3 regions of the Pseudomonas sp. GW456-L12 genome follow, and region 1 is predicted to be linked to each of the others. Evidence: predicted binding sites of a transcription regulator. Region 1 holds the regulator's gene; each other region holds the start of a gene.
The links. Region 1 encodes FliA, which starts transcription of late flagellar genes. Its sites were predicted from a motif close to CTAAAGTTTNNNNNNNNNNNGCCGNTAA; they were not measured.

Region 1 (5,220 bases):
TGCTGGCGCTGATCACTGAAATCGACGAACCCCGCCAGGCCTGGCGCATGCTCCTGGCCCACCTGGCGCGGATGATCGTGACCCCGGAAGTCGAGCCGCTGGAGGAGGGCGGTGTGATCGCCATGGTCGGCCCCGCCGGCATGGGCAAGACCACCACCCTGGCCAAGCTGGCCGCGCGTTATGTACTCAAGTACGGCGCGCAGAACATCGCGCTGGTGAGCATGGACAGCTACCGCATCGGCGCCCAGGAACAGCTCAAGACCCTGGGCCGGATCCTCAACGTCTCGGTGACCCATGTCGACCCGGGCCAGTCCCTGGCGCAAGCCCTCGATCCGCTGCTGCGCAAGCGTGTGGTGCTGATCGACACCGCCGGCCTGCAAGCCAGCGACCCGGCCCTGCGCATGCAGCTGGAAAGCCTGGCCGGACGTGGCATCCGGGCAAAAAATTATCTGGTCTTGGCAACCACCAGCCAGAAACAGGTTCTAACCGCCGCATACCACAGCTACAAGCGTTGCGGGCTGGCCGGCTGCATCCTGACTAAACTGGATGAAACCGCCAGCCTTGGTGAGGTGTTGAGCCTGGCGATCAGTCATGAACTCCCCGTTGCCTATCTGACCGATGGCCCGCGGATTCCGGACGATCTGCACTTGCCGCGCCGTCACCAGCTGGTCAGTCGTGCGGTGAGCGTGCAGATGCAGGAAGAACCCAGCGAAGAAGCCATGGCTGACATGTTCGCTGACCTCTACCACAACCCGACCAAGCGGGTTGGCTGAGGGAATCATGAAAAGATTGCAATGTACCTACATCGATGGTCTGCCAGGCATTGTTCCGTTGGTGAACGCGCAGCCAGTTATGTGGCCCCGTCTAAGTAAGACAAGGTAAAGAACGAACATGGGCAGCATGCATCCCGTACAGGTGATCGCGGTGACCGGCGGCAAAGGTGGCGTCGGCAAGACTAACGTGTCAGTGAACTTGTCCCTGGCCCTAGCGGAGCTCGGCCGGCGCGTCATGCTGCTGGACGCCGACCTGGGCCTGGCCAACGTCGACGTGCTATTGGGGCTGACCCCCAAACGGACCCTCGCCGACGTGATCGAAGGCCGCTGCGAGCTGCGCGATGTGCTGCTGCAGGGGCCGGGTGGAATCCGTATCGTGCCGGCGGCGTCCGGCACCCAGAGCATGGTTCATCTGAGCCCGGCGCAGCATGCCGGCCTGATCCAGGCTTTCAGCGACATCGGCGACAACCTCGATGTGCTGGTGATCGACACCGCCGCCGGCATCGGCGACTCGGTGGTCAGCTTCGTCCGCGCGGCCCAGGAAGTGTTGCTGGTGGTCTGCGACGAGCCGACCTCGATCACCGACGCCTACGCGCTGATCAAGCTGCTCAACCGCGACTACGGCATGAACCGCTTCCGCGTGCTCGCCAACATGGCGCAGAGCCCACAGGAAGGGCGCAATCTGTTCGCCAAGTTGACCAAGGTCACGGATCGCTTCCTGGACGTGGCCCTACAATATGTCGGCGCCGTGCCTTACGACGAATGCGTGCGCAAGGCCGTGCAAAAGCAGCGTGCGGTCTATGAGGCGTTTCCGCGTTCGAAATGCGCGCTGGCATTCAAGGCCATCGCGCAGAAGGTCGATACCTGGCCGTTGCCGGCCAACCCACGTGGACATCTGGAATTTTTCGTCGAGCGGCTCGTGCATCAAACAGCGGGACCGGTGCTATGAGCGCCAGCGGCTACAACCTTTACAAAAAGTCGGCACGTGACAGCCAGTACGAATTGATCGAGCGCTATGCGCCTCTGGTCAAGCGTATTGCCTATCACTTGCTGGCGCGCCTGCCGGCCAGTGTCCAGGTCGAAGACCTGATCCAGGCCGGGATGATCGGTCTGCTCGAAGTGTCGACCAAGTACGACGCGAGCAAGGGCGCGAGTTTCGAGACCTACGCGGGTATCCGTATCCGTGGTGCGATGCTCGATGAGGTCCGTAAAGGTGACTGGGCGCCGCGTTCGGTACATCGCAATACCCGGATGGTGAGCGATGCCATTCGCGCAATTGAAGCTAAAACCGGTCGTGACGCTAAAGATCATGAAGTTGCGGCCGAACTTCAATTGAGTCTCGACGATTATTACGGGATTTTGAACGACACCTTGGGCAGTCGCCTGTTCAGCTTCGACGACCTGTTGCAGGACGGCGAGCATGAAGGGCTGCATGAGGATGGCGCGAGTGCTCATCTCGAGCCGTCGCGCGACCTGGAGGACGAACGTTTCCAGGCCGCGCTGGCGGACGCGATTGCCAATTTGCCGGAGCGTGAGCGACTGGTCTTGGCGCTGTACTACGACGAAGAGCTGAACCTCAAGGAAATCGGTGAGGTCCTGGGGGTCAGCGAATCGCGGGTCAGCCAGTTACACAGCCAGTGCGCGGCCCGTTTGCGGGGGCGTTTGGGAGAGTGGCGAGCGCGCTGACAGGCAGTGTGGGGGACACTGCGGACGAGACTGGCACGACGTGGCCGGACTTGCGGTGTGTATTCCATGCAGTCGTTGAGTGCTCTGCCTGATTGATTGAATGGCGCGTTCAGGTGCTGGACGCGTTTAAGACTGCTTGGAGGTCGAATTGGACAAGAACATGAAAATCCTCATCGTTGATGACTTCTCAACGATGCGGCGGATCATAAAAAACCTGTTGCGTGACCTGGGCTTCACCAACACGGTCGAGGCTGACGATGGCACCACCGCCATTCCGGTCCTCAACAGTGGGAGCATCGACTTTCTGGTAACGGACTGGAACATGCCCGGCATGACCGGTATCGATCTGCTGCGCCATGTGCGCGCCGATGAAAAACTCAAGCACCTGCCGGTACTCATGGTGACCGCTGAAGCCAAGCGCGAACAGATCATCGAAGCTGCCCAGGCCGGCGTAAACGGTTATGTGGTCAAGCCCTTCACGGCCCAGGCGTTGAAAGAGAAGATCGAGAAGATCTTCGAACGCATCGGTTGAGAGTGGAATCATTCCGCCACGGGGGAGCTATGGAGCACAACGAATCTTCATTGGGCGATTTCGAATCGACCCTGAAAAAACACGCACTCGAACTGGTCGACAGCCTTGAAAAAGGCAAGTTCGGCGAAGCCGTGCAACTGATCCATGAGCTCAACCAGACCCGTGACCGCGGCCTGTACCAGGAGGTCGGCAAGCTCACCCGCGAGCTGCATAGCGCCATCGTCAATTTCCAGATTGACCCGCATATGCCGCAAGCCGAGGAAGTTTCACAGATCACGGATGCCACCGAGCGCCTGTCCTATGTGGTCAGGCTGACCGAGGCCGCGGCCAACCGCACCATGGATCTGGTCGAGAGCGCCACCCCGCTGGTCAATGGCCTGAGCAGCGAAGCCCAGGCCCTGAGCGCCGATTGGGGGCGTTTCATGCGCCGCGAACTGGGCGCCGAGGAATTCCGCGACCTGGCCCGCCGGGTGGACGGTTTCCTGACCCGCAGCGAGCAAGACACGCGCGCGGTATCGAGCAACCTCAACGACATTCTGCTGGCGCAGGACTACCAGGACCTGACCGGTCAGGTGATCAAGCGCGTGACCCAGTTGGTCACCGAAGTCGAGAGCAACCTGCTCAAACTGGTCCTGATGGCCAGCCAGGTCGATCGTTTTGCCGGCATCGAACATGACCGTGAATCGATCCTCGCTGAAAAAGATCCGCAAAAACATCTGGCCAAGGGTGAAGGTCCGCAGATTCATGCCGATAAACGTGAAGACGTTGTATCCGGTCAGGACGATGTCGACGATTTGCTTTCCAGCCTTGGATTCTAGGAGCACCCATACATGAGCTTCGGCGCCGATGAAGAAATCCTTCAGGATTTTCTGGTTGAGGCCGGCGAGATTCTAGAGCAACTGTCCGAACAACTGGTCGAGCTGGAAAGCCGGCCGGACGATGCGGATCTGCTCAACGCAATTTTTCGCGGTTTTCACACTGTAAAAGGGGGCGCCGGCTTCCTCCAGCTCAACGAGCTGGTGGAGTGCTGCCACATCGCCGAGAACGTGTTCGACATCCTGCGCAAGGGTGAGCGTCGCGTCGACGCGGAACTGATGGACGTAGTGCTCGAAGCGCTGGACGCGGTGAACAGCATGTTCGGCCAGGTGCGCGAGCGTACCGAGATCACCGCCGCCACTCCGGAGCTGCTGGCTGCCCTGGCCCGCCTGGCCGAGCCTGCGGGGGCCAAGGAGGTCGCCGCGCCGGTGGCCGACGCTGAGGCAGTTGTTGAAGCCGTTGCCGAGCCGGTCGCCGAACCGACCGAAAGCGAGTCCGGCGATATCACCGACAGCGAGTTCGAGCAGCTGCTCGATTCGCTCAATGCCGCCAAGGCCGAGGCCGAAGCCCCGGCTGCTGTTGCTCCCGCGGCGCCCACCGCCGGCAGCGAAGCGGCCAGCGACGAAATCACTGACGCCGAGTTCGAGTCGCTGCTCGATCAATTGCATGGCAAGGGCCAGTTCGCACCGGATGCGGTGGCCCCTTCGGCCACGGCGCCGGCTGCGGAAAAAGCCGCGGCCAGCGACGAAATCACCGATGACGAGTTCGAAGCCCTGCTGGATCAGCTGCATGGCAAAGGCAACTTTGCGGTCGATGCGCTGGACTCCGCGGTAGCAGCGGCGGTACCGCCGGCTGCGCCAAGCGCGGCCGCCGCCGGTGGCGACCTGATCACCGACCAGGAATTCGAATCCCTGCTCGACGAGCTGCATGGCAAGGGTAAGTTCTCTGAAGTGCCCGCAGCCGCGGCGACCGTGGGTAGCGCAACGGCCGCCACGGCTCCGGCGCCTGCCGCCGTCGCCAAGCCAGCGGTGAAGAAGCCCGAAGCCAAGGCCGAAACGCCAAAACCGGCTCCAGCCGCTGCTCCGGCGCCTGCTCGTGCTCCGGCTGCCGCCCCGGCGGAAAAACCGGTCAGCGAAGCCGAAACCACCGTGCGGGTCGATACCGCGCGGCTGGACGAAATCATGAACATGGTCGGCGAGCTGGTGCTGGTGCGTAACCGCCTGGTGCGCCTGGGGCTCAACAGCGGCGACGAAGCCATGTCCAAGGCCGTGTCGAACCTCGACGTGGTCACGGCCGATTTGCAGACCGCGGTGATGAAGACCCGGATGCAGCCGATCAAGAAGGTCTTCGGGCGCTTCCCGCGCCTGGTTCGCGACCTGGCCCGCCAGCTCAAGAAAGAGATCAACCTGGAGC
Region 2 (5,220 bases), on a different contig from region 1:
TGCCCTGTAATTAGCGGTATATAAGGCAGAGTCTGAGCCGCACGATGATTAGTGTCAAACCTAAGTTATTGAATAATATATGAAAATTAATCGGAATAAGAATGTTTGTGTTCCGCGTTTTGACGCTAAGCGATTGAATTACAGGCATAAAAAAGCCGGACATGAAGTCCGGCTCTTTTAAATGGCGTTAATTACGCAACATTAAATTCTACTGGGTAAGGAATCGCTGGCTGGCTGCTTTGCAGTTCGGTCAGGGTTTCACGTACCACCTGCTTGGCGAGGCAGGCACATTTGCCACATTGACTGGCCACGCCGGTCGCTTGGCGTACTTCACGATAGCTGCAGCAACCGTCGTAGATTGCATCGCGGATTTGTCCGTCGGTGACGCCAGTGCAGAGGCAGACATACATAAGGTGAGAACCGTCGCTGGTTATGGCTCAATGCGACGGATCTTAATGTTAACGAGAATGATTGTCAAAGTGGTTTCCTGGGGCTTTTTGCCAGATGCGTATCTGGCAGACGAACGGTTTTTTCTAGCACGGGTGACAAGCTGTCCAGCAGGGCGGCTTTTTTGCGGCCTGAACCCAGGGGATGGAAAAACCACTAAGGACAGCTCAAAAACGCGGTGTATGATGTGCGGTCCTTACGAAGCGGGATCGAGTCACAGGGCTGTCGCTTGGCGGCGGCAAACTGGGCTGGATCTCATTCTTCATTCGATCACACCAGGAGATATCCAATGAGCGTACTCGTAGGCAAACAAGCCCCTGACTTCACCGTTCCCGCCGTTCTCGGCAATGGCGAAATCGTCGACAGCTTCACCCTGTCCTCGGCCATCAAAGGCAAATACGGCCTGGTGTTCTTCTACCCGCTGGACTTCACCTTCGTCTGCCCGTCCGAGCTGATCGCCCTGGACCACCGTATGGCTGACTTCAAGGCACGCAACGTTGAAGTGATCGCTGTTTCGATCGACTCGCACTTCACCCACAACGCCTGGCGCAACACCCCGATCAATGCCGGTGGCATTGGTCAGGTCCAGTACATCATGGCTGCCGACATGAAGCACGACATCGCCAAGGCCTACGACGTTGAGTCCGAAGGCGGCGTGGCTTTCCGTGGCGCGTTCCTGATCGACGACAAAGGTGTCGTTCGTTCGCAGATCGTCAACGACCTGCCGCTGGGTCGTAACATGGAAGAGCTGATCCGTCTGGTCGACGCTCTGCAGTTCCACGAAGAGCACGGCGAAGTCTGCCCGGCCAACTGGAAGAAAGGCGACAAGGGTATGACTGCTTCGCCAGAAGGCGTTGCTGCTTACCTGAGCGAGAACGCCGGCAAGCTGTAAGCCGCGCTTCACGCATAAAAAAACCGGCCCCAGGGCCGGTTTTTTTATGCGCGGTCGTTCAGTGACGGTATCAGTCGTTGAAGTCTTGCCAGCCGCCCATTTCCTTCCAGCGATTGACGATGCCGCAGAACAGGTCGGCAGTCTTCTCGGTGTCGTAGCGGGCGGAGTGTGCCTCACGGCCATCGAAGTCGATATCGGCAGCCTGGCACGCCTTGGCCAGCACGGTTTGGCCATAAGCCAGGCCGGCAAGCGTCGCGGTGTCGAAGCTGGAGAACGGATGAAACGGGTTGCGCTTCATGTCCAAGCGCGCGACAGCCGCGTTGAGGAAGCCCAGGTCGAAGCTGCTGTTGTGCCCGACCAGGATCGCGCGCTTGCAGCCGTTGGCCTTCAGGGCCTTGCGCACGCTGCGGAAGATATCGTTCAGCGCGGTTTCTTCACTGACGGCCATGCGCAGCGGATGGTCGAGCTTGATCCCGGTGAACTCCAGCGCCGCGGCCTCGATGTTGGCGCCTTCGAAAGGCTCTACCCGGAAAAACAGGGTGTGCTCGGGGAACACGAAGCCCTTTTCGTCCATGCCGATGATGGTCGCGGCAATTTCCAGCAAGGCGTCGGTGGCCGAGTTGAAACCACCGGTTTCAACGTCGACGACTACCGGCAGGTAACCACGAAAGCGTGCCGCCATTGGATGACGCGAGCCACCACCGTTGTGACCGTCCTGCTCGTCGTCGAAATGGTCTTCACTCACGCGTGTTCCTCCAGCAGGCGCCAGCGCAGTTTTTCACCGGCGCGCAGCGGGATGACGGTCAGCTCGCCGAAAGGCAGGCTGGCAGGGGCGGTCCATTCTTCACGAACCAGGGTGATGCGATCGGTGTTGGCCGGCAGGCCGTAGAAGCGTGGGCCGTTGAGGCTGGCAAAGGCTTCCAGCTTGTCCAGCGCGTTGCGCTGTTCGAAGGCTTCGGCGTACAACTCGATCGCGGCATAGGCGGTGTAGCAGCCGGCACAGCCGCAGGCCGCTTCTTTGGCATGCTGGGCGTGGGGCGCGGAGTCGGTGCCGAGGAAGAACTTCTGGCTGCCGCTGGCGGCAGCGTCGAGCAGCGCTTCCTGGTGCACGTTGCGCTTGAGAATCGGCAGGCAATAGAAGTGCGGGCGAATGCCGCCAACCAGCATGTGGTTGCGGTTGTACAGCAGGTGATGGGCGGTGATGGTCGCGCCAACGTTGGCCGAGGCCTCGTTGACGAACTGCACGGCGTCACGGGTGGTGATGTGTTCGAACACCACTTTGAGCGTCGGGAAGCGCTCGACGACACGGCGCATGTGCTCGTCGATGAACAGCTTCTCGCGGTCGAACACGTCGACTTCACCGCGGGTGACTTCACCGTGGATCAGCAGCGGCAGGCCGACTTCGGCCATGGCCTCCAGCGCCGGGAAGATCTTGTCGATGCTGGTGACGCCCGAGTCCGAATTGGTGGTCGCACCGGCCGGGTAGAGCTTGGCGGCATGGACGAAACCACTGGCCTTGGCCGCGCGAACTTCTTCGGGCTGGGTGCGATCGGTAAGGTAGAGCACCATCAGCGGCTCGAAGCGGCTGCCGGCCGGCCGCGCAGCGAGAATGCGCTGGCGATAGGCATCGGCTTCAGCGGCGTTGCGCACTGGAGGTACCAGGTTAGGCATGATGATGGCGCGGCCAAAGGTGCGCGCGACATCCGCGACAGTATTGGTCAACACGGCACCATCGCGAAGATGAATATGCCAGTCGTCGGGACGCAGCAGGGTCAGGCGGTCGGACATTGGGGATTCCAGGCGGGTCAAACTCCAGTGAATGCTACCGGAAAAGACTCTTCCAGGCACTCGCTATCAAGTTTTGCGTGAAGCTTCCGATATCCCGAAGGTATGCCGTAAACAGGCATTTCGATTTTCGTGATGTACAAGTCAGTGGAGCCTCCCGTGCGCCAGCGTTATCTAGCCTTGCTCAGTGTGTTCGCCTGCCTTCCCGCGATGGCGCTGACTTTCCAGACCCGTCTGGAGAGCATTGAGTGGACGGTCGAAGGCGATAAATTCGAGTGCCGTCTGAGCCAGCCGATCACCGATTTCGGTTCCGGGGAGTTCGTGCGTCGCGCCGGCGAGCAGGCGACCTTTCGCCTCAAGGCCTACAACCCGATGCTCGCTGGCGGTTCGGCCACGCTGCTCGCGGCGGCCGCGCCGTGGCAGCCGGGGCGGGGCGACATCAACCTGGGGTCGGTACGGCTCGGCAGCGGCGATGTGCTGTTCAACAGTTCGCAACTGCAGGCCGGGCGACTGATCGGTGGATTGATGGATGGGCGCAGCCCGGTGGTTCGCCACTACTCCCGCGAGGGTGGGGTGTCCGAGGTGCGCTTGTTGCCGGTCAAGTTCAGCAAGGCGTATGGCGATTACCAACGCTGTGTCGCCAAGTTGTTGCCGCAGAACTTCGATCAGGTCAGGCAATCCGAGGTCGGCTTCCCCGGCGGCGGCATCGACCTGGACGCCAAAGCCAAGGCCAGGCTGCAGGTGATGCTCGAGTTTCTCAAGGCCGATCCGACGGTCAATCACATCCAGCTCGATGGCCACTCGGACAACAGCGGCAACCGCTTGACCAACCGTGACCTGTCGCGGCGCCGGGCGCTGGCGGTGATGGAGTTCTTCAAGGCCAATGGCATTCCCGAGTCGCAGATCGAGATGCGTTTCCACGGTGAGCGCTACCCGTTGGCGCCCAACACCAATGCGGCGAACCGGGCGAAGAATCGTCGGGTCAACGTACAGCTGCAACGTGTCCCGGTCGCAGAGAAACCGGCACCCCAGGCCGCTGCCCCCGCCAATGCCGCGGCGACTTCCTGAAACGGCTGTCGTCGCCCGCTCGACATAATCTGTCGCTTCGTCGTCATAAGCTGTCGCGCCTCTGTAAATTATCCGCGTTGATCGGTAGACTTGACGGCTTTCCGTAGAACCCCGTGGAGTGATGGCATGGCGGACGTAAACAAGGTCGTTCTGGCGTATTCCGGCGGCCTGGACACTTCGGTGATCCTCAAGTGGCTGCAGGATACTTATAACTGTGAAGTGGTGACGTTCACCGCTGACCTGGGTCAGGGCGAAGAGGTCGAACCTGCACGTGCCAAGGCGCAAGCCATGGGCGTGAAAGAGATCTACATCGACGATCTGCGCGAAGAGTTCGTCCGCGATTTCGTTTTCCCGATGTTCCGCGCCAACACCGTTTACGAAGGTGAGTACCTGCTGGGTACCTCCATCGCTCGTCCGTTGATCGCCAAGCGCCTGATCGAGATCGCCAACGAAACCGGTGCCGACGCCATTTCCCACGGCGCTACCGGCAAGGGCAACGACCAGGTTCGTTTCGAGCTGGGCGCCTACGCCTTGAAACCAGGGGTGAAAGTGATTGCTCCCTGGCGTGAGTGGGACCTGCTGTCCCGCGAGAAACTGATGGACTATGCCGAGAAGCACGCGATCCCGATCGAGCGTCACGGCAAGAAGAAATCCCCGTACTCGATGGATGCCAACCTGCTGCACATCTCCTATGAAGGCGGCGTGCTGGAAGACACCTGGACCGAGCACGAAGAAGACATGTGGCGCTGGACTGTCTCCCCGGAGAAGGCTCCCAACACCCCGACCTACATCGAGCTGACCTATCGCAATGGCGACATCGTGGCGATCGACGGCGTCGAGATGACCCCGGCCACCGTGCTGGCGACCCTGAACCGCATCGGCGGTGAAAACGGCATCGGTCGTCTGGACATCGTGGAAAACCGCTATGTCGGCATGAAGTCCCGCGGCTGCTACGAAACCCCTGGCGGCACCATCATGCTGCGCGCTCACCGGGCGATCGAATCGATCACCCTGGATCGTGAAGTCGC
Region 3 (5,220 bases), on a different contig from region 1:
CTTGTAGTTCGGGGTGTCGGCGTTGGCGATGTTGTTGGCCAGCACCTCGGCACGCTTGGCGCGAAAGCCAAGAGCCTGCTCATGAATGCCGAGCGCTTTATCGAAGCTGATGCTCATGTCGGGAAACCTTCGACCAGATTTTTCGTAAACGGGATATAGCAAGCTACGTGCCAAGTGCTCAAAGCCCGTAAATCAAGGCTTTGCCGGCAGCGGCAAAGCGGCAATGCCAGAAAAGCGGCAAGGCATTTCCGCGAAACGTCAGCAAAGCGGCAATGCAGCGGTTGCCGCCTCTCCTGCGCTGGCAAAATCGCAGGCACCAAAAAAGAGGCCCGAAGGCCTCTCTTTTCAACAACGACAATCTTACTTCGCCTGGTAGATGATCCCAGGGCTGCACTGGACCATCTGGTAATGGTCGGGCAATCCATTGAGCGCCTCGGAAGCCCCGAGAAACAGGTAACCACCCGGCTTCAGGGTGCTGTGAATGCGCATCAGGATGTCCTTCTTCACCTCGGCGGAGAAGTAGATCAGCACATTGCGGCAGAACACGACGTCGAATTTGCCCAGGCTGGCATAGCTGTCCAGCAGGTTGAACGAGCGGAACTCGACCCGGCTCTTGATCGGCGCCTTGACCACCCAGCGCCCCGGCCCCTTGGGGTCGAAATAGCGCTGCAGGCGGTCGGCCGACAAACCGCGACCGATCGCCAGGCTGTCGTACTCGCCGGTCTTGCAGTTGTTCAGCATGGTCCCGGACAGGTCGGTGGCAACGATCTGCACCCCCATCTTCAGTTGCCCGATGTTGGTCTTCTCGAACTCGTCGATCGACATGGACAACGAATAGGGTTCCTGCCCCGAGGAACAGGCCGCCGACCAGATGCGCAAGCGCTGGTTGGGGCTGGCCTTGATCGCCTCCGGCAAGACCTTGTTCTTCAACACCTCGAATGGATAGGTATCGCGAAACCACAGGGTTTCGTTGGTGGTCATGGCGTCGACCACCATCTCTCGCAAACCGCTGCGCGGCTGGGACTGAATGCGCTGAACCAGCTCCCCGAGGGACTTGATGCCTTGCTGTTCCATCAGTTTGTTGAGACGGCTCGACACCAGATATTGCTTGTTCTCACCCAGCAAGATCCCACAGGCTTTTTCCAGGAACACCCGGAACTGTTCGAAATCCAAATTACCCGTAGACAATGATGCCGCCTCTTAAATCGTGTGACCGCCAGGGATGGATATCCCTAGCTGTTATCTGCTGCTTTGATCCGGTCGACAACCCGGGATGCCAGGTCATCAGGACGAAACTTGGCAAGGAAGTCATCGGCACCGACCTTCTTCACCATCGCCTGATTGAATACACCTGACAACGAAGTATGCAGGATGATGTGCAGCTTTTGCATGCGTGGATCGTTGCGTATTTCGGCCGTGAGGGTGTAGCCGTCCATCTCCGGCATCTCGATGTCGGAGATCATCATCAGAAACTCTTCTTCAGGTTTCTTGCCCTCGTCGACCAGCTTGCGCAGGTAATCCAGCGCCTGTCGACCGTCGTTCAAGGCCACCACCTCGACCCCCACGGTCTGCAGGCAACGCGTGACCTGCTTGCGCGCCACCGACGAGTCATCGACTGTCAGCACCCGCAGTGAAACAGCCTTGTGCTGAGTCTCGACATCCACCACGCCTACCGAAATGGTCTCGGGCGTCGGCGCGACCTCGGCCAGCACCTTCTCGACGTCGATGATTTCCACCAACTGATTGTCCACCCGCGTCACCGCCGTCAGGTAGTGATCGCGCCCCGTCCCCTTGGGTGGCGGATGGATCTCCTCCCAGTTCATGTTGACGATGCGCTCGACCGACCGCACCAGAAACCCCTGGGTCTTGGTGTTGTACTCAGTGATGATGACAAAGGGGTTGCTCAGATCCTGCAACCCGCCTGAACCGGTGGCCATCGCCAGGTCCAGGATCGGAATGGTCGCCCCTCGAATATTCGCGACACCGCACACCACAGGACTGGATTTGGGCATCAACGTCAGTTTGGGGCATTGCAGCACCTCCCGAACCTTGAATACGTTGATCCCGTAGAGCTGCTGCCCGTCGAGACGGAACAACAACAGCTCAAGGCGATTCTGCCCTACCAGTTGCGTGCGCTGGTTCACCGAATCCATTACACCAGCCATGCCCAGACTCCCCAAAGCTTAAGATCCGACGCGCTCATCGCTAAACGGCACGGCGCTTGCTTTTTAACTGTTATGAACGCCAAAACGACATTTTCCCGACGCCTGACATCAAACTACCGCAGATTGCTGTACGGGCTGTCGGCTTTGTTTTTTTTAAACCCTGGCCATCCTGCCGTTGCTGACTCGGTAACCCTGCCTGATCTACTTATCGGCGTCACTCAGGGGTTTCTTGAATTCACCGTAGAAGACTATCTGGAAACCAGTCAAACGCCTGGGCGCTACGAGATCCAGGTCAATCAGCTCGACCCGCGGCTGCGCATGCCGCATTGCGACAAGGAATTGACAGCGACCCTGGAAAGCCCGGCACAGCCGCTGGGACGCGTGACCGTTCGCGTCCGTTGCGACGGCGCCTCGCCCTGGACCGTATTCGTGCCCGCCCAGGTCAAGCTGTTCCGCGAGGTGGTGACCACCACCCGGCCACTCAAGCGCACCGGCATCATCAGCCCCGAAGACGTGATGCTGCGCGAGCGCGATATCGGCCAGATCAACCAGGGCTATCTGACTTCAGTGGACCAGGCCATTGGGCAGAAGCTTGTCCGACCAATGGTCGCCGACCAACTCGTCACCCTGGTTCACCTGGAACAGGCGGAAGTGGTACGCAAGGGCGATCAGGTGGTGATCTCTGCCCGTAGCGGCACGCTGAACGTGAAAATGCCCGGTGAAGCCTTGTCCAATGGCGGTATGAGCGAGCAGATCCGGGTCAAGAACCTCAATTCACAACGGGTCATCAAAGCGCGGATCACCGCGCCGGGACAGGTGGAAGTCGCCATGTAGACGACTGGCGCTGTGCACTGTTGCCCCCTAAACTGTGGCCCATGCAGGGCAACAGCGGCGCGTGCGGGCTTATCGATATTTGAGCCTAAAGTTTTCCGGCGTATTGCCGAAAACAAGTCAAGCGTCCAAATACCCAGAGGTTTTTTTACCATGGTCATCGATTTCAGCCGTTTAAACAGCTCTCCCTCACTCACCGGCAGCACGCGCACCAGCGCCAGCAAGGAAACCGGCGACGCCGACAAATCCGCGCCGCTGAACGCTCCGGCCGAACAGGCCAGCACCAGCGGGGAGTCGGTACACCTCAGTAATGAGGCTCAACAGTTGCAGAAGATCACTGACAAGCTGCGCGACCAGCCTGCCGTCGACAACGCCCGCGTGGCCGAGTTGAAGCAAGCGATTGCCGATGGCAGCTATAAAGTCGACAGCAACCGTGTAGCCAGCAAACTGCTTAATTTCGAAGCCCAGCGCTAGCCAATAAGGCCTGCGCCAGTTTTTTGGACGCTTAAAACCCAAGGCCATACATGCACGACACTAATTTGCTGCAACTGATCACCGACGACTTTGCTCCAGCTCAACAATTGCTGGAATTGCTGCGCACCGAATCCCTAGCCCTGCACGGTCGCGACATGCCGCTGCTGGAAGAGATTCTCGCGCAGAAGCAAGCCCTGATCATTTTGCTCGAGCAGCATGGCCGCAAACGCAGCGAACTCCTCGCCAGCCTGAACCTTCCTGCCAGCCGCGCCGGCCTGGAACAGTTGGCCAGTCACTCCTCGATTGGTGACCAGTTACTGGCCCAGAGTGACGTGCTGACCCAAATGCTTGCCGATTGCCAGGCGGCGAACGAACTCAACGGTCGCTCGATCCAGGTTCAGCAGGCCACCACCGCCAATCAGTTGAAAATCCTCACCGGTGGCGAGCCTCCAGCCCTCTATGATGCCCGCGGCTCAACCGCCAAGCTGGCCAAGCCTCGCCCGCTTAGCCAGGCTTGACCCCAGAGATGAGCGCGCCCTATCAAGTCGCGGAACATGCTGGCAAAATGCCAGCTATTGCGTGTAGTCGTATTTTGTCTGGAGATTGATGAACCGTGTTCAATGCCGTAAACGCAGAAGATGCGCCACAGCCACCCAAGGTGCTGACCACCCCCTTGGAAATCAACTCCACGCTGCGCTTGCTGCAAGACAGCCATGACCCGCTGATCATCACTTTCCACGAACGCAGCCAGCGCTTTCAAAGCTATCTGGTCGAGATCGATCGTGACAGCAACATGATTGCCCTGGACGAAATGATCCCCCGCGATGGCGAACGCTTCATGCTCGCCGGCGAACCGTTTCGCGTCGAAGGCTTTCACGAAGGCGTGCGCATCGCCTGGGAAAGCAATGGCATCCCGACTATCGACGAATCCAATGGTGGGCGATGCTACCGCGGCACCCTGCCAGACGAAGTGGTCTATCACCAGCGCCGCAATGCCTTTCGCGCAGCCCTGAAGCTGGCCCAACTGGTCAACATCGAACTGGGCGGCGAAAAACTCAAGGCGCCGATCGCCGGCAAGCTGCTGGATATCTCCGCCACCGGCTGCAAGCTGCGCTTCGAGGGCGACATCTCCGGCCGCCTGCAACTGGGCCAGGTCTACGAGCGTTTTATCGCCGCCCTGCCCTTCGGCAGCATGACTGCACCAGTGGAACTGCGTTACCTGCACCACGAAGAGAAGATCGACACGACTTTCGCCGGTGTGCGCTTTCACAACATGAGCGGCCTGGTTCAACGCCAGGTCGAGCGCTTCGTCTATCAGCTGCAACGCGAAGCCCGGCGCTTCGACAAAGACGACCTCTGAGATTCGAGCGTCGATAAAAAACGGGCAGTCCCTTGCGGGGCTGCCCGTTTTGCGTTTCTAGGGCCTGGCCCCACTGAACTGGTCCGGCCCTGGTTCATCCGGCTTCACTACCGGCTCCTCAGCCTCCACCTCATCCGTGGCCGGCGTCTCGACCGGAGGCTCGGCTTCCGGTGCGCTGGTCTGTTGCATCTGATCCTGCACCACTTGCTCATCGACCCGCGGATCGAGCGCGGCCACCAATGGCGAACTGGACATGCTGTCCGGCATCGCCACGTGATGCAGCGGCGCATCATCGACCTGATGCAGGTTGGTCACGGCTTTCGGCCGGATGCGCCAGACCAGTACCAGGGCAAAGAAACTGAAGAATGCATAGAGCATCTGGCTGCCGAA

Region 2: AC07Y9_RS22185 (flagellar protein MotY) is a predicted target of FliA. The motif match lies at 3,193-3,220, and genes of this name have one in related genera.
Region 3: flgM (flagellar biosynthesis anti-sigma factor FlgM) is a predicted target of FliA. The motif match lies at 3,085-3,112, and genes of this name have one in related genera.

Annotation. Positions count from the first base shown of each region.
Region 1 is NZ_JBWKZA010000007.1:258,232-263,451, forward strand. Features, by position in the region: gene flhF (flagellar biosynthesis GTPase FlhF) at 1-773, shown strand, start outside; gene fleN (flagellar synthesis regulator FleN) at 892-1,722, shown strand; gene fliA (RNA polymerase sigma factor FliA) at 1,719-2,459, shown strand; gene AC07Y9_RS12120 (chemotaxis response regulator CheY) at 2,620-2,991, shown strand; gene AC07Y9_RS12125 (protein phosphatase CheZ) at 3,021-3,809, shown strand; gene AC07Y9_RS12130 (chemotaxis protein CheA) at 3,822-5,220, shown strand, end outside.
Region 2 is NZ_JBWKZA010000020.1:34,530-39,749, reverse strand. Features, by position in the region: gene AC07Y9_RS22205 (bacterioferritin-associated ferredoxin) at 192-410, opposite strand; gene AC07Y9_RS22200 (peroxiredoxin) at 737-1,339, shown strand; gene rnt (ribonuclease T) at 1,410-2,084, opposite strand; gene pyrC (dihydroorotase) at 2,081-3,127, opposite strand; gene AC07Y9_RS22185 (flagellar protein MotY) at 3,284-4,192, shown strand; gene AC07Y9_RS22180 (argininosuccinate synthase) at 4,319-5,220, shown strand, end outside.
Region 3 is NZ_JBWKZA010000002.1:353,274-358,493, forward strand. Features, by position in the region: gene flgB (flagellar basal body rod protein FlgB) at 1-117, opposite strand, end outside; gene cheR (protein-glutamate O-methyltransferase CheR) at 361-1,188, opposite strand; gene AC07Y9_RS04115 (chemotaxis protein CheV) at 1,233-2,165, opposite strand; gene flgA (flagellar basal body P-ring formation chaperone FlgA) at 2,238-2,999, shown strand; gene flgM (flagellar biosynthesis anti-sigma factor FlgM) at 3,150-3,470, shown strand; gene AC07Y9_RS04130 (flagella synthesis protein FlgN) at 3,521-3,988, shown strand; gene AC07Y9_RS04135 (flagellar brake protein) at 4,084-4,830, shown strand; gene AC07Y9_RS04140 (MFS transporter) at 4,888-5,220, opposite strand, start outside.